One region of the Telluria sp. ZB4P36 genome, then DNA from elsewhere that is predicted to be linked to it. Evidence: predicted binding sites of a transcription regulator. Region 1 holds the regulator's gene; each other region holds the start of a gene.
What was found. The regulator HrcA, encoded in region 1, represses chaperone genes, less so after heat shock. The targets are predictions, from matches to a motif close to TTAGCACTCNNNNNNNNNGAGTGCTAA.
Positions count from the first base shown of each region.

Region 1 (6,818 bases):
CTGCCGTGGCAGGGATGGCGGTCGGGGATGGCGCCGGCCGGCTTTAACGGAGCACCAATTCCAGCGCCGGCTTCTCGCCGTAGTCCTCGTAACGCTCGTTGATGCCGCCGATGCAGAACGCGATCTCTTCCAGCAGATCGGGCACGGCCGCCTTCATCTTGTCGGCATCCGCCACGACGATTTCCAGCACCTCGTTCGGCTTGAGGCGGAACTTGGTCATGTTCTCTTCGTCGCGCAGGTAGCTCATGCAGTCGACCCAGGCGTCGATGCTGTCGGCATACGACGCGGGAAAGCCGAACGCGCGCCGGCTTTCGACGTGGAAGGAGGCCTCGTCGACGATGGCGGCGCCGTTCAGTTCTGCGACTGCCATGATCAGCCCTTCAGGCCCAGCACGTCGTGCATGTCGAACAGGCCGTTCGGCTTGCCCGCCAGGAAACGTGCAGCGCGCAGGGCGCCGTGGGCGTAGGTGACGCGGCTGCTCGACTTGTGGCTGATCTCGATGCGTTCGCCGGTACCGAGGAACATCACGGTGTGGTCGCCCACGACGTCGCCGCCGCGCACGGTGGCGAAGCCGATGGTGGACGGGTCGCGCTCGCCGGTCACGCCTTCGCGGCCGTAGACGGCGCATTCCTTCAGGTCGCGGCCCAGCGCGTCGGCGATCACTTCGCCCATCTTCAGCGCGGTGCCGCTCGGCGCGTCCACCTTGTGGCGGTGGTGCGCTTCGACGATCTCGATGTCGTAGCCTTCGCTGAAGCTCCTGGCCGCCATTTCGAGCAGCTTGAGGGTGACGTTCACGCCCACGCTCATGTTCGGGGCGAACACGATGCCGATCTTCTCGCCGGCGGCGCGGATCGCGGCCTTGCCGGCTTCGTCGAAACCGGTGGTGCCGATCACCAGCTGCACATTGTTGGCCACGCAGTATTCCAGGTGCTGCAGCGTGCCTTCCGGACGGGTGAAGTCGATCAGGACGTCGGCGTCCTTCAGGCCGGCCGCCAGGTCGGACTGGATGACCACGCCGGTCAGCTGGCCGGAGAAGGCGCCGGCATCCATGCCGATCGACGGCGAGCCGGCCAGGCCCAGTGCGCCGGCCAGCACGGCGTCCGGCGCGGCTTGAATGGCGTCGACCAGCATGCGGCCCATGCGGCCGTCGGCGCCGGCGACGGCGATTTTCAATGCGCTCATGGTTGGATCACCGGGGCGCCGCCGACCTTGGCCGGTTCGACCGGGCGCGATTCCGGCTTGGCCTTGTTGCTCAACTTGGCCGGGCCGGCGATGCGGTCGATGTATTCGCGCTCGGTCGGCAGGTTGCCGCCTTCGAAGCGCTCGACTTTGTCGTCCTTGAAGAACACGGTGACGCGGCTGGTGGTCAGCTCGCCGTTGCCGCGCGCGAGGTAGAACGGGAAGTCCCAACGGTCTTCGTGGAACACGTCGCTCAGCAGCGGGGAACCGAGGATGAAGCGTACCTGCTCGCGCGACTGGCCGACCTTCAGCTGGGCCAGCATCTCCTGCGAGACGAAGTTACCCTGCTGGATGTCGGGGCGGTAGGGCGAGAAGATCCAGAAGAACTTCTGCAGCTTGGTGGCCTGGACGGTCTGGGCGCCGGCATTGGCGGCGGCGGCCGACTTCTGTGCGTCGGCGGAGACTGCCGCCGGGTCCGTGCTCACCGGCGGCGCGGGACGCGTCTGGTTGCGCCAGGCGGCGCAGCCGGACAGCATCAGCGTGCATGCGAGGCCGGCCGCGAGGGCTGCCCGGCTTGAGAATCGGTGGAGAACGGCTTGTTTGACGCGCATAGGTAACCTCAAAACGTTTGAGCGGGAGCTCCAAAACGCTATATCATAAAGCACTCCGCCAAACTACGAGCAACAAACATGAGTAACAACCCTAGCGACCTGAAGGCCAGCGGCCTGAAGGCAACTTTGCCACGACTGAAAATCCTGGAAATCTTCCAGAACAGCTCCGTTCGGCACCTGACGGCGGAAGATGTCTACAAAATCCTCCTGGCCGACAACATGGACGTCGGCCTGGCCACCGTCTACCGCGTGCTGACCCAGTTCGAGCAGGCCGGCCTGCTGAACCGCAACCACTTCGAGACCGGCAAGGCCATCTACGAGCTGAACGCCGGCTCGCACCACGACCACCTCGTCTGCCTCGACTGCGGCCACGTGGAAGAGTTCTACGACGAAGAGATCGAATCGCGCCAGCACAAGATCGCCGTGGAGCGCGGCTTCAAGATTGCCGAGCACTCGCTGGCGATTTACGGGAATTGCGTGAAGGTGGGCTGCCCGCGCAAGGGCTGACTCAGGACTGGCTCAGGGCATTCGACAGCAGCTTCGCCGTAATGTCCACGATCGGGATCACGCGCTCGTAGGCCATGCGCGTCGGCCCGATCACCCCCAGGGTGCCGACGATGCGCCCATTCACCTCGTAGGGCGCGGTCACCACGCTCATCTCGTCCATCGGCACCAGCTTCGACTCGCCGCCGATGAAGATCTGCACACCACCCGCCTTGCTCGACACGTCGAGCAGCTGCATCAGGCCGGTCTTCTGCTCGAACATCTCGAACATCTGGCGCAGCGAGCTCATGTTGGACGACAAGTCCGACACCGACAGCAGGTTGCGTTCGCCCGCGATCACCATGTCGTCGCCCTCGGCCATCGCCTCGCTGCCCGCCTCCACCGCCACCTGCATCAGGCGGCCCATGTCGTCGCGCAGCTGGCGCAGCTCGCCGCCCAGGCGCTTGCGCACCTCGTCGAAGGTGAGGCCGGCGTAGTTCTGGTTCAGGTAATTGGCCGACTGGATCAGCTGCCCCGGCGTGTAGTCGACGTCGGTCAGCAGCAGCCGGTTCTGCACGTCGCCGCGCGGGTCGACGATCACCAGCAGGATGCGCTTCTCGGACAAACGGAGGAATTCGATCTGCTGGAACACCGATTCGCGCCGCGGGCTTTGCACCACCCCGGCGAAGGTCGACAGCGAGGACAGCATCTGGGCCGCGTTGGCGATGATCTTCTGCGGATGCTGGCTCGGCAGGCGCATGTTCTGGGCGCCCACCGCGTGCTCGTCGATGTGCTGCACGGTGAGCAGGGTGTCGACGAACAGGCGGTAGCCGCGCGGGGTGGGAATCCGGCCGGCCGATGTGTGCGGGCTGGAGACGTAGCCCATCTCCTCGAGATCGGCCATGATGTTGCGGATCGTGGCCGGCGACAGGTCGAGGCCGGAGATCTTCGACAGCGCGCGCGATCCGACGGGCTGGCCGTCGGCGATGTAGCGCTCGACGAGGGCTTTGAGCAGGGTCTGGGCGCGGGGTTCGAGTTGCATGCTCATATTATGCACGCGATGGCGGACGCGGCGCCAGTTCAGTCGTGCTCGCGCTTGAGCCAGTCCAGCAATCCGTCCAGGCTGTGGACCTCGGCGTCGGGCTTGACCTCGTCCGGCAGGTAGTTCACCTGGCCGGTCCGGTTCATCCACACCGCGCGCAGCCCGGCGCGCTGGGCGCCATAGACGTCGAGCCGCAGGTCGTCGCCCACGTAGACCGCCTCCTGGGGCGCCACGTCCAGCATCCGGCAGGCCTCCAGGAAGATCTTTACGTCCGGCTTGGCGACGCCGAAGCTGGGCGCGGCCACCGAGGCGTCGAAATGGCGTGCCAGGCCGATCGTCTGCAAGTCGGCATTGCCGTTGGTGACGGAGCCGATCTTTACCCTGCCCTTCAGGCGCAGCAGGCCGGGCAGCACGTCGTCATAGGGGATCACCGCATTGCGCGCCGCGAAGAATTCGGCCATGGCCTGCTCCACCTTGCCGGCATCCTCGCCGGCCTGCTCGAAGGCGGCGATCAGGCCGGCCCGGCGCAGGGCGCCCAGGTCGAGCTGGAATTCGGGCTGGCGCGCCAGCAGTTCGAGCCGGGCCTGGCGCAGGGTCTCGATCGTGTACTGCTGCGCCACCCGCGGCGCATGCGCGCGCAGCCAGGCGAACAGGATCTGCTCGGCCTCCAGGATCACCGGGGCGATCGGCCACAGGGTGTCGTCGAGGTCGAACAATACTGCTTTGGGCCAGGGGCGGCGCTGCGTCATGAGGTGCTTGCTTGGGAGATGGGTCGCTGGTCCAAGCATAGCGAGCACGCCCGTAGAAAGCAATCGGTCCCGGTTCCGAATACTAAATACCGACGGTTACACCGTGATACAAAGGCAAACCGTCCAGCTGCTTGCCAAATGCACTAAAATGTTGGGCGATAAATGTTGGGCGATGAGCGTCCAACTGCGTGTCCGCTGATCACTTGCACACGCTTTGCACGTTCACCAGTCAGATTTTTTGGAGAAATTATGAAGAGTTCGTACCTGCGTGCCGGGGCTGCACTGGCATGCGCGCTGGCGCTGTCCGCGTGCGGCGGCAGCGATGGCGACCTGTATGTCGGCGGCACCTTCACCGGCGTGACCAAGACCGGCCTGGTCGTGCAGAACAACGGCGGCGCCGACCTGGCCATCAATCCGACCAACAACGGCGTCGGCGAGTTCTATTTCCCGGAGCTGGTGGAAACCGATTCCAGCTACAACGTCACGATCAAGAGCTTCCCGAGCAACGCGGCGACTTGCGAAGCGACGGCCAACAAGGGCAAGGTGGCATTCAGCATCAATACCATCCGCATCCAGTGCACCATCCGCCAGCACGAGCTCAAGGGCACGGTGTCCGGCCTGGTCGGCAACAACCTGGTGCTGGTCAACGGCGCGGACCGCGTCCCGGTTCCCGCGGGCGCCACTTCCTTCACCATGGCCAAGGTCAACGAAGATGCGCCCTACGGCGTCGCCATCCTGACCCAGCCCGACAACCAGACCTGCACGGTCGCCAACGGCGCCGGCACGGTGGGCGCGAACGACATCACCAACGTGGCGGTCACCTGCGGTCCCCGCACTTAAACCTGGAGCAACCTTCATGACGTTTTCCCTGATCCGTCCGGCAAGCATGCTGGCAATGGCAGTGGCCCTGGCATCCTGCGGTGGCGGCGGCGACGATGACTACACCGTGGGCGGCAGCGTCGACGGCGTGGTCTACCCGGGCATGGTGCTGAGCAATAACGGCAGCAGCATCAACGTGGCCCCGCCCGCCAAGGCCGGCGACCCGGTCACTTTCAGCTTCCCGAACAAGCTCGAGTACGGCGACACCTACAATGTGACGGTGAGCTCGCCGCCGCAACACCAGAACTGCCGCGTCCACCAGTTCTTCCCGCTGAGCAATGCCGATACGGCCGGCCGCCTGGCCTCGATCAATGCGCGCTTCGAGTGCTTCATCAATGAATTCCGGATCGGCGGCAAGGTCACCGGGCTGACCAAGGACAATACCGGCCTGGTACTGGCCAACGGCAGCACCACCGGCTCGACAATCATCATTCCAGCCGACACCAACACAACGGGCGCCGCCTTCGACTACTTCATGGCGGTCTCGGTCCCGTACAACCAGACCTATGGCGTCACCATCGTCACCCAGCCGAAGGGCCGCGTCTGCACGGTCCAGAACCCGACCGGCACCATGGGCGACGCCGACGTCACCAACATCAACATCAATTGCGTTCCGACTTGAGATATTCGCAAAAATTATGTCGATTATGCGAAAGGGAAATTGGACTTATATGCTGTAACGCAGCATACTAACTCCTGTCTCCTCCAACTCTCCTCAGAAAAGAATTGGATTTCAGCCCGCCTCAACAGCGGGCTTTTTTTTCGCCCGCGTATCCGGATCAGGCCGGACGCTTGGCCGTCACCTTCACCACGGCGACCTGGGCGTCGCCGACCGAAACCTGGGCGTTGTAGGCCTCGGCGGCGCGGCTGTTGGCGGCCTGGGCGAAGCTGCTGGCGCCGGCGAGGACCAGGGCGGCGATGAAGATGGCTTCCATGTGCTTGAGGGTGTTCATTGTCGTGCTCCTTCGGTTGGCTGGTTTCGCCGCTTGGCAATCGCTTTGCGGCTGTCGATGGAAGCACTTTAGCCAATGGCCCCCGCAGGCTCCAGCGAGCTGCGACGGACTGCAGGAATGGGCGGATGAAGGGACGAAATGGAGGATGCGCCGCGATTGTGCGGCGCAATGTAGAGCAGTTGTGGCTTACAGCAGATTGGCCAGGGCGACGTACTGCTCCAGCCCCACCGCCTCCGGCCGCGCCCCCGGATCGATCCCCGCCTCGACCAGCTGCGCCTCGGTGAACATCCCCGCCACGCAGTTGCGGATCACCTTGCGGCGCTGCGAGAAGGCCTTGGCCACCACCTTTTCCAGCGTGGCGCCATCGACGTCGAGCTTCTGGCGCTTGGGGATCATGCGCACGATGGCCGAATCGACCTGCGGCGGCGGGTCGAAGGCGGTCGGCGGGACGATGAACAGCAGGTCCATGTCGTAGCGCCATTGCAGCATCACCGACAGGCGGCTGTAGGCCTTGGTGCCCGGCTCGGCCACCATGCGCTCGACCACCTCCTTCTGCAGCATGAAGTGCTGGTCCTCGATCAGGGGCGCGAATTCGGCCAGGTGGAACAGCAGCGGGCTCGAGATGTTGTACGGCAGGTTGCCGACCACGCGCAGCTTCTGCCCTTCCGGTACCGGAATCGCTCCGAAATCGAATTTCAGCGCATCGCCCGAGTGCACGGTGAGCTTCTCGCGCGGGTAGGCCTTTTCCAGGCGCGCCACCAGGTCGCGGTCGAGTTCCACCACGTGCATGTGGTCGAGCGACTTGAGCAGCAGCGCCGTCATGGCGGCCAGGCCGGGGCCGATCTCGACCATCGTCTCGCCGCGGGACGGCCCGATGGCGTCGATGATGTTGTCCAGGACGAGTTTGTCGGTCAGGAAGTTC
Region 1 is NZ_JCASIE010000011.1:59,206-66,023, reverse strand. Features, by position in the region: gene AC56LK_RS15195 (barstar family protein) at 44-370, opposite strand; gene dapB (4-hydroxy-tetrahydrodipicolinate reductase) at 373-1,182, opposite strand; gene AC56LK_RS15185 (outer membrane protein assembly factor BamE) at 1,179-1,790, opposite strand; gene fur (ferric iron uptake transcriptional regulator) at 1,869-2,297, shown strand; gene hrcA (heat-inducible transcriptional repressor HrcA) at 2,299-3,315, opposite strand; gene AC56LK_RS15170 (HAD family hydrolase) at 3,354-4,064, opposite strand; gene AC56LK_RS15165 (hypothetical protein) at 4,314-4,904, shown strand; gene AC56LK_RS15160 (hypothetical protein) at 4,921-5,565, shown strand; gene AC56LK_RS15155 (hypothetical protein) at 5,723-5,896, opposite strand; gene rsmA (16S rRNA (adenine(1518)-N(6)/adenine(1519)-N(6))-dimethyltransferase RsmA) at 6,083-6,818, opposite strand, start outside.

Region 2 (6,818 bases), on a different contig from region 1:
ACGGGCGCGGCGCGCGCTATCGGCTGCATCTGCGCCGGATCGTCCGGGTCGATGCCCACTGCCGCCAGCACCCGGCGCAGCGGCCGCTCGCCCGGCCTGGCCGGCGCCGCTGCCGACACCCGCATGTTGCGGGCGAAGTCGGTGGGCGGCTGGCCCGCCAGGCCGAAGCGGAACATGTCCGGTGTATGGCTCAGCGCCAGCAGGGTGGCATAGCCGCCGAAGGACGAACCCGCGATGCCGAGGCGCCGCGGATCGCCGACGCCCTGGGCCAGCAGCCAGCGCACGCCGTCGATGATGTCGGCCTGCACGCGGCCGTTGCCGTAGTCGGCGCCCGGCGCGCCCGCATATAGCGTTCGCCGTAGCCGGTCGTGCACCCATCAGGCGCAGGCGGTGGCCGAAATCGATGCCGCCGTCGAACACCACCAGGTGGGTCAGGCCGTCGATCACGCGCATCTCGAGCACGCCGGGCAGGTGGGCGGCTTCGGGTTGGCGGAAGGGGAAGTCGGCGATCCACAGGCTGACCCGCTCGCAGAAGTCGCCGGGCGGCGACATGTGGCGCAGCAGGCCGCGCTCGAGGATCACGAGGTTGTCGGCGACGCGCTCGATCTCTTCCATCTGGTGCGAGCAGTAGACGACGGTGGCGCCGTCGTCCAGGCTGGTCTGCAGCAGGGCGTCGAGGAAGGCGCGCTTGGCCACGACGTCCAGGCCGAGCGTGGGTTCGTCGAGGATCAGCAGTTCCGGCCCCTGCGCCAGGGCGAGGGCCAGGCTGACGCCGGCGCGTTCGCCGCGCGACAGCTCGGCGATCCGCTGGCGGTCGGCGACGTTGAAGTTGGCCAGCACCTGGCGGTAGCGCGCATCGTTCCACAGCGGGTAGAGACGGCGCTGCATGTTGGCCAGTTCCGCGACCCGCATCCAGGCCGGCAGGGTGTGCTCTTCATTGACGAAGCCGATGCGCGAGCGCAGCTGCGGGGATAGGAGGCGGCTGTCGCAGCCCAGCACCGAGGCGGAGCCGCTGTCGGCGCAGGCGAAGCCGAGCAGCACGCGGAACAGGGTGGACTTGCCGGCGCCGTTGGCGCCGACGATGGCATGCACGCCGCCGCGCGGCAGGTGCAGGCTCAGGTGGTCGAGGGCTTGCTTGCCCTTGTAGGACAGGCACAGCCGGTCGGTCGAGATGACGAAGTCGTTCATGCTAATCCTTATGCGAGCTTGCGCGGCAGGCAGGCGGCCAGCTCGCCGGCAACACGGTCGAGCACTTCGTCGTTGGTATAGCCCAGGCCGATGACGTCGCCGGTGAAGCGGTCGACCGCCTCGCCCAGGCGGCGTTCGCGCTCGGCATCCGACAGCAGCTGGCGTGGCGGCAGCACGAACAAGCCGAGGCCCGCGCGCGCTTCGACCCAGCCTTCGGCGGCCAGTTCGCCGTAGGCCTTGGCCACGGTGTTCGGATTGATCGACAGCTGCTGGGCCAGGCCGCGCACGCTGGGCAGGGCGGCGCCCACCGGCAGCTCGCCGCCGGCGATCAGGCGGCGTACGCCGTCGACGATCTGGCGGTTGATCGGGCGGGTGTCGCCGGTGGCGATGTTGAGCATCAGGGGTGTTCGGCGGCTCATGCGGTCTCCAGACTGTACTAGTACGGTTAGTACAGTAGCATCGCGCCAGGACCCCGTCAATACCCAGTGCATGGGAGGGGAGGTGGCGCCCGTCAGGACAGGCGCGTGCCGGCCTCGGGCAAGGCGATGGACGTGCGCAGGAAATCGAACATGGCCTTCATCCGCCCGAGGTAGCGGGTATCGGGATGGGCCAGCGCCCACAGGCCGATGTCCAGCCCGGGCAAGGGATCGCCGATCATCTCCACCTGCGGATGCCCGCGCATCACCGCCAGTGGCACCACCCCGACGCCCAGGCCGTTCACCACGGCGCCCGCGACCGCCAGCAGGTTGCCGACCTTGTAGCGTGGCGTCACCGCCGGCAGGGCCTCGCGGCGCCATAGCTGCGAGGGGTGCTCCGCCAGGCTGTCGTCCAGGGCGATCCAGTCCATCTCCACGAGCTGGCGGTCGGCCGGCTGCGCGGCCAGGTAATCCCTGCCGCCCCACAGCGCCGAGCGCATGGTGCCGAGCCGGATGCCGACCAGGTGTTCCGGCGGCGCATTGGTGACGCGGATGGCGATATCGGCCTCGCGCTACCCCAGGTTGGCGATCGCATTCGAGGTCACCAGCTCGAGGGCGATGCGCGGAAAGGCGGCGCTGAAGCGCGGCAGCACCGGCAACAGCACGGTGTGGAACAGGGTCTCGGTGAGCGTGATGCGCAGCAGGCCGGAAGGCTCGGCGTCCTGGTTGAAGGCGGTCTCGCGCGCTTCCTCGAGCTGTCGTTCGATGCGCTCCGCATGCGCGGCGAGGGCGCGTCCGAGCGTGGTGGCGGCATAGCCGTGGCGGCCGCGATCGAACAGCAGTTCGCCGATGTCCTTCTCGATGCGCCGGATCGCGCGAAATACCGTGGACGCATCCACCTGCATCCGTTCGGCAGCCCGCGCCAGGGTACGGCCGCGGTGCAGGGCCAGGATGATTTCGAGGTCCGGCAGGCCCAGCTTCGCTTGCATGTTTGCAGGGGGTGGTTTCATGGCTGCTTATTTTAATGGAGGCCCTGCATGGCTAGAGTGAACGCACTTCCAACCACTTTGCAAAGGCAGATCATGAAACGCTACAGCATCGCCCCTTACGCCGCATTGCTGCTGCGCCTCGCGCTCGGCGCCACCTGGCTGTCGCACGCCTTCCTGAAGCTGGCGGCCTTCAGTATGCCCGCACTTGCCGCCTTCCTCAATGCGCAAGGCATGCCCACGCCGATCGCGTGGCCGGTCGCGCTGCTGGAACTGGCGGGCGGCGTCCTGATCATCCTCGGCATCCATGGTCGCGTGGCCTCGCTGGCATTGCTGCCCCTGCTGGCCGGCGCCCTGGTCGCGCACACCGGCAATGGCTGGACGGCGATGGTTCCCGGCGGCGGCTGGCTGTACCCGTCCTTCCTGATGATGGCGACACTGCTCCACCTCAGGGTAGGGGATGGCGCCGCCGCGCTGCGTCAGGAACCCAGCTGCAAGCCCTTGGCTTCGCACCATGCGCGCAGGGCAGCCACGGTGCGCTCCTGACGGAAGGCATGCCAGGCGGCGAGCAGGCCGCGTTCCTGCGCCAGCCTGGCAAAACGTTCGAAGCCGCCCGCGCCGCGCAGCATCGCGCCCACCGTATCCTCTTCGCCGGGCAGGTGCCGGCGCACGAAATCGAGCACGAGGGCCTGGCCCAGGCCGAGGCGGCTGCACCCGGGCACCGGGATGTATTTTGCGTCGTTGTGGATATCCTCCGGCAACGGCGTGTGGCTGCCCACCATGTCGGCCTTGACCAGCACTGCGCCGGTGGCAGGGCAGACCCAGGCCCTGCCGGCGCGCGGCGGATCGGCCAGGATCACCGCATTCTCGAGTTCGTCCGCATTCACGCTTGCCATGCTCGCCTCCAAAAGAAAAAAGCCTGCAAGGCGTTAACCTTACAGGCTTTCTCGAGGTGGACGGCGCCGGAACGAACCGGCGCCTGGCCAGCACAATTACATCATGCCGTCCATGCCGCCCATGCCGCCCATGCCACCCATGCCGCCCATGCCGCCGGCCGGCTTGTCTTCGGTGACTTCCGAGACCATGCAGTCGGTGGTCAGCATCAGGCCGGCGATCGACGCTGCGTTCTGCAGGGCCGAACGGGTGACCTTGGCCGGATCCAGCACGCCCATTTCGACCATGTCGCCGTAGGTGCCGTTGGCGGCGTTGTAGCCGTAGTTGCCGGTGCCGGCGATGACGGCTGCCACCACGACCGACGGCTCGTCGCCGGCGTTCTGGACGATCATGCGCAGCGGCTCTTCCATGGCGCGCAGGACGATCTTGATGCCTGCGTCCTGGTCAGGGTTGTCGCCCTTGATGTCGATGTTCGAACGCGCGCGCAGCAGGGCCACGCCGCCGCCCGGGACGATGCCTTCTTCCACGGCAGCGCGGGTAGCGTGCAGCGCGTCTTCCACGCGTGCCTTCTTCTCTTTCATCTCGACTTCGGTGGCTGCACCGACGCGGATCACGGCAACGCCGCCGGCCAGCTTGGCCACGCGCTCTTGCAGTTTTTCGCGGTCGTAGTCCGAGGTCGCTTCTTCGATCTGGACGCGGACCATCTTGACGCGTGCTTCGATCGCTTCAGCGGCGCCGGCGCCGTCGATGATGATGGTGTTTTCCTTGCCCACTTCGACGCGCTTGGCCTGGCCCAGTTCGTTCAGCGTGACCTTTTCCAGGGTCAGGCCGACTTCTTCGGCGATCACCTGGCCACCGGTCAGGATGGCGATGTCTTCCAGCATGGCCTTGCGGCGGTCGCCGAAGCCAGGCGCCTTGACGGCGACGGTCTTCAGGATGCCACGGATGTTGTTGACCACCAGGGTCGCCAGCGCTTCGCCTTCGATGTCTTCGGCGACGATCACCAGCGGACGGCCGGCCTTGGCGACTTGCTCGAGCACCGGCAGCAGGTCACGGATGTTCGAGATCTTCTTGTCGCACAGCAGGATGAACGGGTTCTCGTGAACGGCGACCTGCTTGTCCGGGTTGTTGATGAAGTACGGCGACAGGTAGCCGCGGTCGAACTGCATGCCTTCCACGATGTCCAGCTCGTCGTTCAGCGACTTGCCGTCTTCGACGGTGATGACGCCTTCCTTGCCGACTTTTTCCATTGCCTCGGCAATGCGCTCGCCGATCGAGGTTTCCGAGTTGGCCGAGATGGCGCCGACTTGTGCGATCTCTTTCGAGGTCGTGGTCGGCTTGGCGATCTTCTTCAGTTCTTCGACGGTGGCGGCGACGGCCTTGTCGATGCCGCGCTTCAGGTCCATCGGGTTCATGCCGGCGGCAACGAACTTCATGCCTTCGCGGACGATGGCTTGTGCCAGCACGGTCGCGGTGGTGGTGCCGTCACCGGCGTTGTCGCTGGTCTTCGAAGCGACTTCCTTGACCATCTGCGCGCCCATGTTCTGGAGCTTGTCCTTCAGTTCGATCTCTTTCGCGACCGAGACGCCGTCCTTGGTGACGGTCGGGGCGCCGAACGAGCGCTCCAGCACGACGTTGCGGCCTTTCGGGCCCAGGGTGACCTTGACTGCGTTGGCGAGGATGTTGACGCCTTCAACCATCTTGGCGCGCGCTGCGTCGCCGAAAATTACTTCTTTAGCTGCCATGTCTTGTTTCTCCGAATGGTTTCGAGGGTATTGAGGGAGGATGCGAGATTACAGGGCCACGACGGCCATGATGTCTTCTTCGCGCATGACCAGCAGTTCCTGGCCATCGACCTTGACGGCCTGGCCCGAGTACTTGCCGAACAGGACGCGGTCGCCGACCTTCACTTCCAGCGGACGGACCTGGCCGTTTTCCTGCACCTTGCCGTTACCGACGGCGAGGATTTCACCCTGGTCCGGCTTCTCGGCGGCTGCATCAGGAATGATCAGGCCGGATGCAGTTTTGGTTTCCTGGTCGAGACGCTTCACGATTACGCGATCGTGCAAAGGACGAAGGTTCATGCAAAACTCCTTATTTTTCAGTGGTTTGACTAGCGATTCAGTGCCGCCGCCAGGTGGCGTCGGCTTCGAAAGAGTTGTTAGCACTCTCTGCTAACGAGTGCTAATTATAGGGATCATAACATCTCATTTCAAGACGCTGTGTGTGTCCGCGTACCGACTTTTTTGACGAAGACCAATGTAATGGAGGGCTGAGCAGGGTTTTGCCGTGGTCTCGCCGACAACAGCCGGGCAGGGTACACTGGATGCCAAGGCCGTGACGCGCGCTTGCGATTCGGTTGACGGAAAAACCATCTCAGTCCTATAGTGTCGAATGATTTCCGAATTCCAAGACCTCTCCGACAAAATCGACCGGCTCGCCCAGCTGACCCAGTCGCTGCGTGCCGAGAACTACCTGCTGCGCCAGGCCAACAGCCTGCTGAGCGCCGAGAATCTCGCGTTCAAGGAGCGACTGAACGAGGCCCAGCGCCGCGTCGAGGCGTTGCTCGAGCAGTTTCCCGCACCGGAGGAACCCGAGGCGCCCGAAGCCGACGGCGAAGCCAGCGAGGCCACCCAATGATCCATCTCGATTGCACCATCATGGGCCAGCCTTACCGCCTGGCCTGCCGCGAAGGCGAGGAGCGCACCCTGCGCGAAGCGGTCAGCTACCTGGACGGCAAGATGTGCGCGCTGCGCGACTCGGGCAAGGTCAAGGGCACCGACCGCATCGCGGTCATGGCGGCGCTCAGCGTGGCGGCCGAATTCCTGTCGGTGAAATCGCCCCAGGGCCCGCTGTCCGACATGTCGATCCTCGAAGTCAAGCAGAAGCTGGAAGCGATGCACACCGTCCTCGACAAGGCCTTGGCGCCGCAGGAAAACCTGTCCTGAATGTCGGGATTGAATTCGGAATCGGTTGACATGCTCGGCCAACAGAGTAAACTGCGCTCTACCCTGCGGTGTTCGAGATTTGTCATATATTCCTTGAACCATTCTTTCGCATAGGTTGTGGGACATGCTTGGTGGGCGCGAGCGTCACTAGTCTGACGAACCCGAAATTGAGCTGACTGCGACCACCTTGAGCCTTTTGGTTCGGGATGCCGGCAATAACGACACAGGCGGGGCTACACACACGAGCGGTTGCGCACCTTGGTACGCAGCCGCTTTTTTTATGGGGCGATGTGATGGAGATGCGATGCGCTATTGGTTGATGAAATCCGAACCGGACGAAGTCAGTTTCGACGACGTGCTGGCGGCGCCCGCGAAGACCGTGTCCT
Region 2 is NZ_JCASIE010000005.1:185,791-192,608, forward strand. Features, by position in the region: gene AC56LK_RS10080 (alpha/beta hydrolase family protein) at 1-374, opposite strand, end outside; partial or broken gene AC56LK_RS10085 (ATP-binding cassette domain-containing protein) at 772-1,188, opposite strand; gene AC56LK_RS10090 (GntR family transcriptional regulator) at 1,197-1,607, opposite strand; partial or broken gene AC56LK_RS10095 (LysR family transcriptional regulator) at 1,700-2,614, opposite strand; gene AC56LK_RS10100 (DoxX family membrane protein) at 2,687-3,136, shown strand; gene AC56LK_RS10105 (hypothetical protein) at 3,070-3,486, opposite strand; gene groL (chaperonin GroEL) at 3,583-5,229, opposite strand; gene groES (co-chaperone GroES) at 5,278-5,568, opposite strand; gene AC56LK_RS10120 (hypothetical protein) at 5,879-6,124, shown strand; gene AC56LK_RS10125 (cell division protein ZapA) at 6,121-6,432, shown strand; RNA gene ssrS (6S RNA) at 6,490-6,670, shown strand; gene AC56LK_RS10135 (EVE domain-containing protein) at 6,737-6,818, shown strand, end outside.
Region 2: a site for HrcA is predicted at 5,646-5,672, ahead of groES (co-chaperone GroES). Genes of this name have one in related genera too.

Region 3 (6,818 bases), on a different contig from region 1:
ATCGAGCCCGATTCGAACACCCGCACCGGTTCCGGGCCGCTGCGGTCGACCATGGCCGGGATCTTCGAGTTCGGGTTGATATCGACGAAGCCGCTCGAGAACTGGGCGCCCTCGTTGATCCTGATGAGCCAGGCATCGTACTCGGCGCCGCCATGGCCCAGCGCCAGCAGCTCTTCCAGCATGACGGTCACTTTCACGCCGTTGGGCGTGGCCAGCGAGTACAGCTGCAGAGGGTGCTTGCCGACCGGAAGTTCGGCCTCGTGGGTGGGGCCGGCGACGGGGCGGTTGATGTTGGCGAAGGTGCCGCCGCTGGAGGCGGGTGGGGTCCAGACTTTCGGCGGGACGTACTGGTCGGTCATCGGTTTCTCCTTGGGCGGGCCGGATCAAAGCAGCATTCTAGCCGGGGCTTGCCGGAGTCGTTGTTCGGCCCCACGAAAAAGAAAACCCCGCCGAGGCGGGGTTGTCGTCGAGCGGGCTGGACTTAGACGTAAGCCGCCAGCGCACCCTTCATCTTCTTCAGGGCAGCCGATTCGATCTGGCGGATACGCTCGGCCGACACGCCGAACTCTTCGGCCAGCGTGTGCAGCGTGGCGCCCGAACCGTCGTCGTTGGCCAGCCAGCGCGCTTCGACGATGCGGCGCGAACGCGGGTCCAGCTTCGACAGCGCGGTCTCCAGGCCTTCCGACTGCAGGCGGTCGACCGCCTCGGCCTCCAGCACGCGGGTCGGCTCCTGCTGCTCCGAGGACAGGTAGGCGATCGGGGCGAACTTGTCGTCGTCGTCATCGGTCGGCGATTCGAGGGCGATGTCGCGGCCCGACAGGCGGGTTTCCATCTCGATCACTTCTTCGCGCTTGACGTCGAGCATCTTCGCCAGCTCGTCGACCTGGCTCGGGGTCATGGTGTCGAGGCTCTGCTTGTTGCTGCGCAGGTTGAAGAACAGCTTGCGCTGGGCCTTGGTCGTTGCAACCTTCACCAGGCGCCAGTTCTTCAGGATGTACTCGTGCATCTCGGCCTTGATCCAGTGCATCGCGTACGACACGAGACGGACGCCCTGGTTCGGATCGAAGCGCTTGACTGCCTTCATCAGGCCGATATTGCCTTCCTGGATCAGGTCGGCGTGCGGCAGGCCGTAGCCGAGGTAGCCGCGTGCGATCGACACCACCAGGCGCAGGTGCGACAGCACCAGCTTCTGGGCGGCGTCCAGGTCATTCTTTTCCCGCAGCGACTTCGCCAGCGAAACTTCTTCTTCGTGGGTGAGCATCGGCAGGCGGTTGACGGCCGAGATATAGGCGTCAATATTGCCGAGATTGCCGGTGAACCCCAGGTTCAGGGCGCGACTGCCGGCAGGAACCAATGCGGATTGTGCGGACATGTTCATTTCCCTCGTAGTGATCTTGCTGCATCCTTAGTGTGCCACCGACCCATGCCGCGTGACACCAGCGTTACCCCTTGTTACTCGGATGCTTTCCTTGATTTCGCTGTATCTGAGACATATATTAGCACTCTCCAGGAGTGAGTGCTAGGCAAGGCATCGGTTTGCCAAAATCGATTAAGTTTGGCTAAAGAATTGCCTTTGGGAATCAAAATCGCGTCGTTTTAACTGTAGAGCAGACGACTTGTATCCGATTGATTCAGCTCAAAAGTGAGCTTGAAGCGGCTGGAAAACCTGTCAGGGACAGATTAAATGCCGGAGGATGGGCCTTCTGTTGGATGGCGCACCTAGAGGGGGGACACAGTGTAGGACAGGCGCCCGTCTGCGCGTAGGGAGGGACGGCCAAGCCCCGTTCGCGTGGCCGTCCGCTTGATGGAATTACTGCACGCGTGCCAGGTGACGCTGCACCGACAGCATGGCGCCGATCAGTCCGAGGCCGGCGCTGATCGTCAGCACGCCCGCAATTTCCAGCCCGCCGAGCGGCGTCAGCTGGAATTCCGAGGCATACAGCCTTGCAAACTCGGCAATCGCCCCGTTCAGCGGCTTCAGCGCCAGCAGCACCGCCCCGAGCGCCACCGCGCCTGCGCACAGGCCCAGCAGCGCGCCGGTGTAGTAGAACGGCCGGTGGATGAAGTTGTCGGTCGCGCCCAGCAGCTTCGACACGGCGATCTCTTCCTTTTGCGTCAGCACCTGCAGGCGGATGGTGTTGAACACCACCGCGATCACCACGATGCCGAGCGTGACCGCCAGCAGCAGCAGGGCCAGGCGCAGGATGCCGAGCAGGGCGGCAAGGCGCTTGACCCAGGCCGAATCGACCTGCACGGTGTCGACGCCGGGCAGGGTGCGCAGCTGTTCGACCATGCCGTCGACCTGGGCGGCGGCGCCGCTGCCGCCGAGCTTCATCACATAGCTGTCCGGCAGCGGGTTCTCGCCCAGGGTGTCGAGCACGTCGCTCAGGCCGCTCTTGTCCTTGAGCGCGGCCAGGGCGTTTTCGCGCGGGATGAAGGCGACGTCCGCCTTGCCGCCGGCCGCCACGATGGCGCGGATGCGGGGCTGCAGGGCCGTGGCTTCCTCGCGCGTCGCCTCGAGCTTCATGAACAGGCTGATCTCCGGATCGACCGACAGCTGTTGGGACAGCGGCCGCACGTTGTCGAGCAGGGTGATGCCGGCGAAGGGCAGCATCAGCGCGAAGGCGACCACGAGCACGTTGAACAGGAAGCTGCCCGGCGCCTTGCGCACCGTGGACAGGGCCGCGCCGAGGGCGAAGCGGTGCTGGCGGAACCAGGGCCTCATGCGGCACCTCCGATGCGGCCGGCGTAGGCCAGCTGGCCGTGTTCGAGGCGTATTACGCGCGCCGCCGCACTGTCGAGCACCTGCTCGTCGTGGGTCGAGATCACGCAGGTCACGCCGACGGCGTGGAAGGCGCGCAGGGCGTCGAGCACCCTGTCGGCCGCCACGCGGTCGAGGTTGGCGGTGGGTTCGTCGGCCAGGATGATCTGCGGGCGGTTGACGATGGCGCGCGCGATCGCCACGCGCTGCTGCTCGCCGCCGGACAGTTCCAGCGGCATGGCCCTGGTGCGATCGAGCAGGCCGACCTTGTCGAGGGCGGCGCGGGCGCGCTGTTCGGCCTGCGCCTTGGGCGCGCCGGTGACCAGCAGCGGCAGCATCACGTTGCCGAGGATGTTGCGGTCGTTGAGCAGGCGCTGGTGCTGGAAGATCAGGCCCAGGTTACGGCGCAGGAAGGGGATGCCGGCCTTCTTGAGCCGGCCGATGTCCTGGCCGTTGACGGTCACCGTGCCGCTGGTCGGACGCTCGACCGCGGCCACCATCTTCATCAGGGTCGACTTGCCCGCGCCGGAGGGGCCGGCCAGGTAGACCAGCTCGCCCTTGCCGATGTTGAGGGAGACGTCGAGCAAGGCATAGGCGTCGGTGGAGTATTGTTTGGAGACGGACTGGAATTCGATCATCGGGTGCGCGTCCTTCAACCCAGCAGGGCTTCGACGAATTCTTCGGCGTCGAAGGGCTGCAGGTCGTCCAGCTTCTCGCCGACGCCGATGAAGTACACCGGCACCGGACGGGTGCGCGCGATCGCGGCCAGCACGCCGCCCTTGGCGGTGCCGTCCAGCTTGGTGATCACCAGGCCGGTCAGCTGCAGCGCGTCATCGAAGGCCTTCACCTGTGCCAGGGCGTTCTGGCCGGTGTTGCCGTCGATGACCAGCAGGGTCTCGTGCGGGGCGCCGTCCATGCCCTTGCCGATGACGCGCTTGATCTTCTTGAGTTCTTCCATCAGGTGCAGCTGGGTCGGCAGGCGGCCGGCGGTGTCGACCATGACCACATCAAGGCCGCGGGCCTTGCCCGACTGGACCGCGTCGAAGGCGACGGCGGCCGGGTCGCCGGACGCCTGCGAGATCACGGTGACGTTGTTGCGCTGGCCCCAGACCATCAGCTGCTCGCGCGCGGCGGCGCGGAAGGTGTCGCCCGCGGCCAGCAGCACCGACTGGTCGAAGCGCTGCATGTGCTTGGCCAGCTTGCCGATGGTGGTGGTCTTGCCGGCGCCGTTCACGCCCGAGATCATCATCACCAGCGGTTCGTGGCGGCCCAGTTCGAGCGGCTTCTGCAGCGGCGTCAGCAGCTCGATCATCAGCTCCTTCAGTGCGGCCTTGACCTGGGCGGCGTCCAGCAGCTTGTCTTCCTTGACCTTGCGGCGCAGGGAATCCAGCAGGTACTGGGTGGCGTCCATGCCGGCGTCGGACATCAGCAGCGCGGATTCGAGTTCCTCGTACAGGTCCTCGTCGATGCGCGCGCCGACGAACAGCAGCGACAGGTTGCTCGAGGTCTTGGACAGGCCGGCCTTCAGCCGGGTCATCCAGGACTGCTTCTTTTCGGCGTCGGTGGTCGGGCGTTCCGCGGTTTCCGGGAACAACTCGCCGATGTCGGCTGCGGCCGGAGCCGGGGCCGTGCTTGGTGCGGAAGCCGGAATGGGCGCCGGCGCAACCGGTGCGTCCAGCGCACCGGGCACGAACATCGGCGCCGCGGCGGGAGCAGACGCGGGCTGGCTCGGCTCCGGGACCTCGGTCTCAGGCTTCTTTCTCTTGAAGAAACTAAACATATGTGGGGGCGAATCCTGCGCAGGATACCGGCGGTCGCCGGGGGTGAAAAAAGGTGCGAATATTTTACCAGAGCAGCAAGACGCGGCCTCCAAAGGCCGGTATCGACGCTAGAAGATGCATCGAAGGAATAGTTTGTTGTGTTATTGATGAAACCGAATGGCTACTCAACAGTGCGCGTCTGGAAAACGATGGCCACTTGCGTTAAATTGAACACAGAGAGAAACCAGAAAACACAACGGGGCACACCGTGAAAATCACAAATTTCCTGAAGCGCATCATCTATGGCGACAACGCCACGGATGGCAGCGCTGCGAACATGCGCAACATTATCGTGTGGGCGTTCATCGCCCTCGTCGCATTGTTCCTGACTAATCCGGAGCAGGTCAGTTTCTTCGACCGGCCGATACCGCTGCCGGCCGAGCTGGGGCTGGGACAGTAGCGTGGGCGGGTTTCCCGCCCACGCTACGATTCAGCGGCCGGCCTTGGCCGCTTCCGCCGTTTTGCGGATCGTCTCCAGCGTCGCGTTCGGCGTAATCAGGTTGCCGTCGTAGCGTAGTTCGATCACGGCCGGCAGATTGTGCTCGTTCGCATGCGCCAGCGCGCGCTGCAGGGCGGGCGCGAATTCCTCGGTCCTCTCGACCACCTCGCCGTGGCCGCCATAGGCGCGCGCCAGCGCCGCGAAATCCGGATTGTGCAGGTTGGTGCCCGACACGCGGCCCGGGTAGTCGCGTTCCTGGTGCATGCGGATGGTGCCGAACATGCCGTTATTGAACACCAGCATGATCACACCGGCCTTGTACTGCACGGCGGTGGCCAGTTCCTGGCCCGTCATCATGAACTCGCCGTCGCCGGCGAAGGTCACCACGGTGCGCTGCGGATCGATGATCTTGGCCGCCACGCCGGCCGGCACCGCATACCCCATGGCGCCATTGGTCGGCGCGAGCTGGGTGCGCTTGCCGCCGTAGCGGTAGAAGCGGTGGGCCCAGGTCGCGTAGTTGCCGGCGCCATTCGTGATGATGGTGTCGCGCGGCGCCTGCTTCATCAGTTCCTGCACCACCTGCCACAGGTCGAGCGGCGCGGCGCCGTCGCGGAAGATCGGCGGCTGCGCCTGCCATGCGGCCAGGTCGGCCCTGGCTTCTTCGACCGTGCCGGCCCAGGCCGCCGCATCCACCGGCGCCATCGCGGCCAGCATCGCGCACACTTGCGCCGGACCGCTGCAGATCATCAGGTCCGCCTGGTAGACGCTGCCCAGTTCTTCCGGATCGGCATGGATGTGGACCAGGCGCTGGCGCGGCACCGGCGACGCCAGCAGCGAGTAGCCGCTGGTAGTCATTTCGCCCAGGCGCGGGCCGATGGCGATCACCAGGTCGGCCTCCTTGACACGTGCGGCCAGTGTCGGGTTGATGCCGATGCCGACGTCGCCCACGTAGTTGGGGTGGGCGTTGTCGAGCAGGTCCTGGAAGCGGAAGGTGCAGCCCACCGGCAGCCGGTTCGCTTCGGCGAAGCGGGCCAGGTCGGCGCAGGCCTGGTCGGTCCACGAGCCGCCGCCCAGCAGCACCATCGGACGCTTGGCCTCCGCCAGCATGGCGCGCAGCTGGTCGATCTGGTCCTGCGAGGGAGCGGCCTGCACCGGCTGGTAGCGGCGCGCATCGGGCACCTCGGCTTTTGTGACCAGCATGTCTTCCGGCAGGGCCAGCACCACCGGGCCCGGACGGCCGCTGGTGGCGACCTGGAAGGCGCGCGCGATGTATTCGGGGATGCGGTCGGCGCGGTCGATCTGGGTGACCCACTTGGCCATCTGGCCGAACATGCGGCGGTAGTCGATTTCCTGGAAGGCTTCGCGGTCGATGAAGTCGCTGCCGACCTGCCCGATGAACAGGATCATCGGGGTCGAGTCCTGGTAGGCCGTATGGACGCCGATCGAGGCATTGGTGGCGCCAGGACCGCGGGTGACGAAGCAGATGCCCGGCTTGCCGGTCATCTTGCCGTAGGCCTCGGCCATGAACGCCGCGCCGCCTTCCTGCCGGTTGATCACGAAGCGGATATCCGAATCGTGCAGCGCATCCAGCACGTCGAGGTAGCTTTCGCCGGGCACGCCGAAGGCGGTGTCCACGCCGTGGATATGGAGCGCATCGACCAGGATCTGGCCGCCGGTGCGGGAAGGGTGCGTCATGGTGTCGGTCATCCTTGTTGGTTTGCTATCCGGGCATTCTATGTGGATGAGGTGGGGAAGGATTTTGAAATGGCGACACGAAATTTCAGAAAACGTGGCGGGA
Region 3 is NZ_JCASIE010000003.1:332,616-339,433, reverse strand. Features, by position in the region: gene yghU (glutathione-dependent disulfide-bond oxidoreductase) at 1-359, opposite strand, end outside; gene rpoH (RNA polymerase sigma factor RpoH) at 482-1,372, opposite strand; gene ftsX (permease-like cell division protein FtsX) at 1,811-2,725, opposite strand; gene AC56LK_RS06745 (cell division ATP-binding protein FtsE) at 2,722-3,399, opposite strand; gene ftsY (signal recognition particle-docking protein FtsY) at 3,414-4,541, opposite strand; gene AC56LK_RS06735 (hypothetical protein) at 4,790-4,981, shown strand; gene AC56LK_RS06730 (thiamine pyrophosphate-binding protein) at 5,012-6,715, opposite strand.
Region 3: a site for HrcA is predicted at 1,497-1,523, ahead of rpoH (RNA polymerase sigma factor RpoH). Genes of this name have one in related genera too.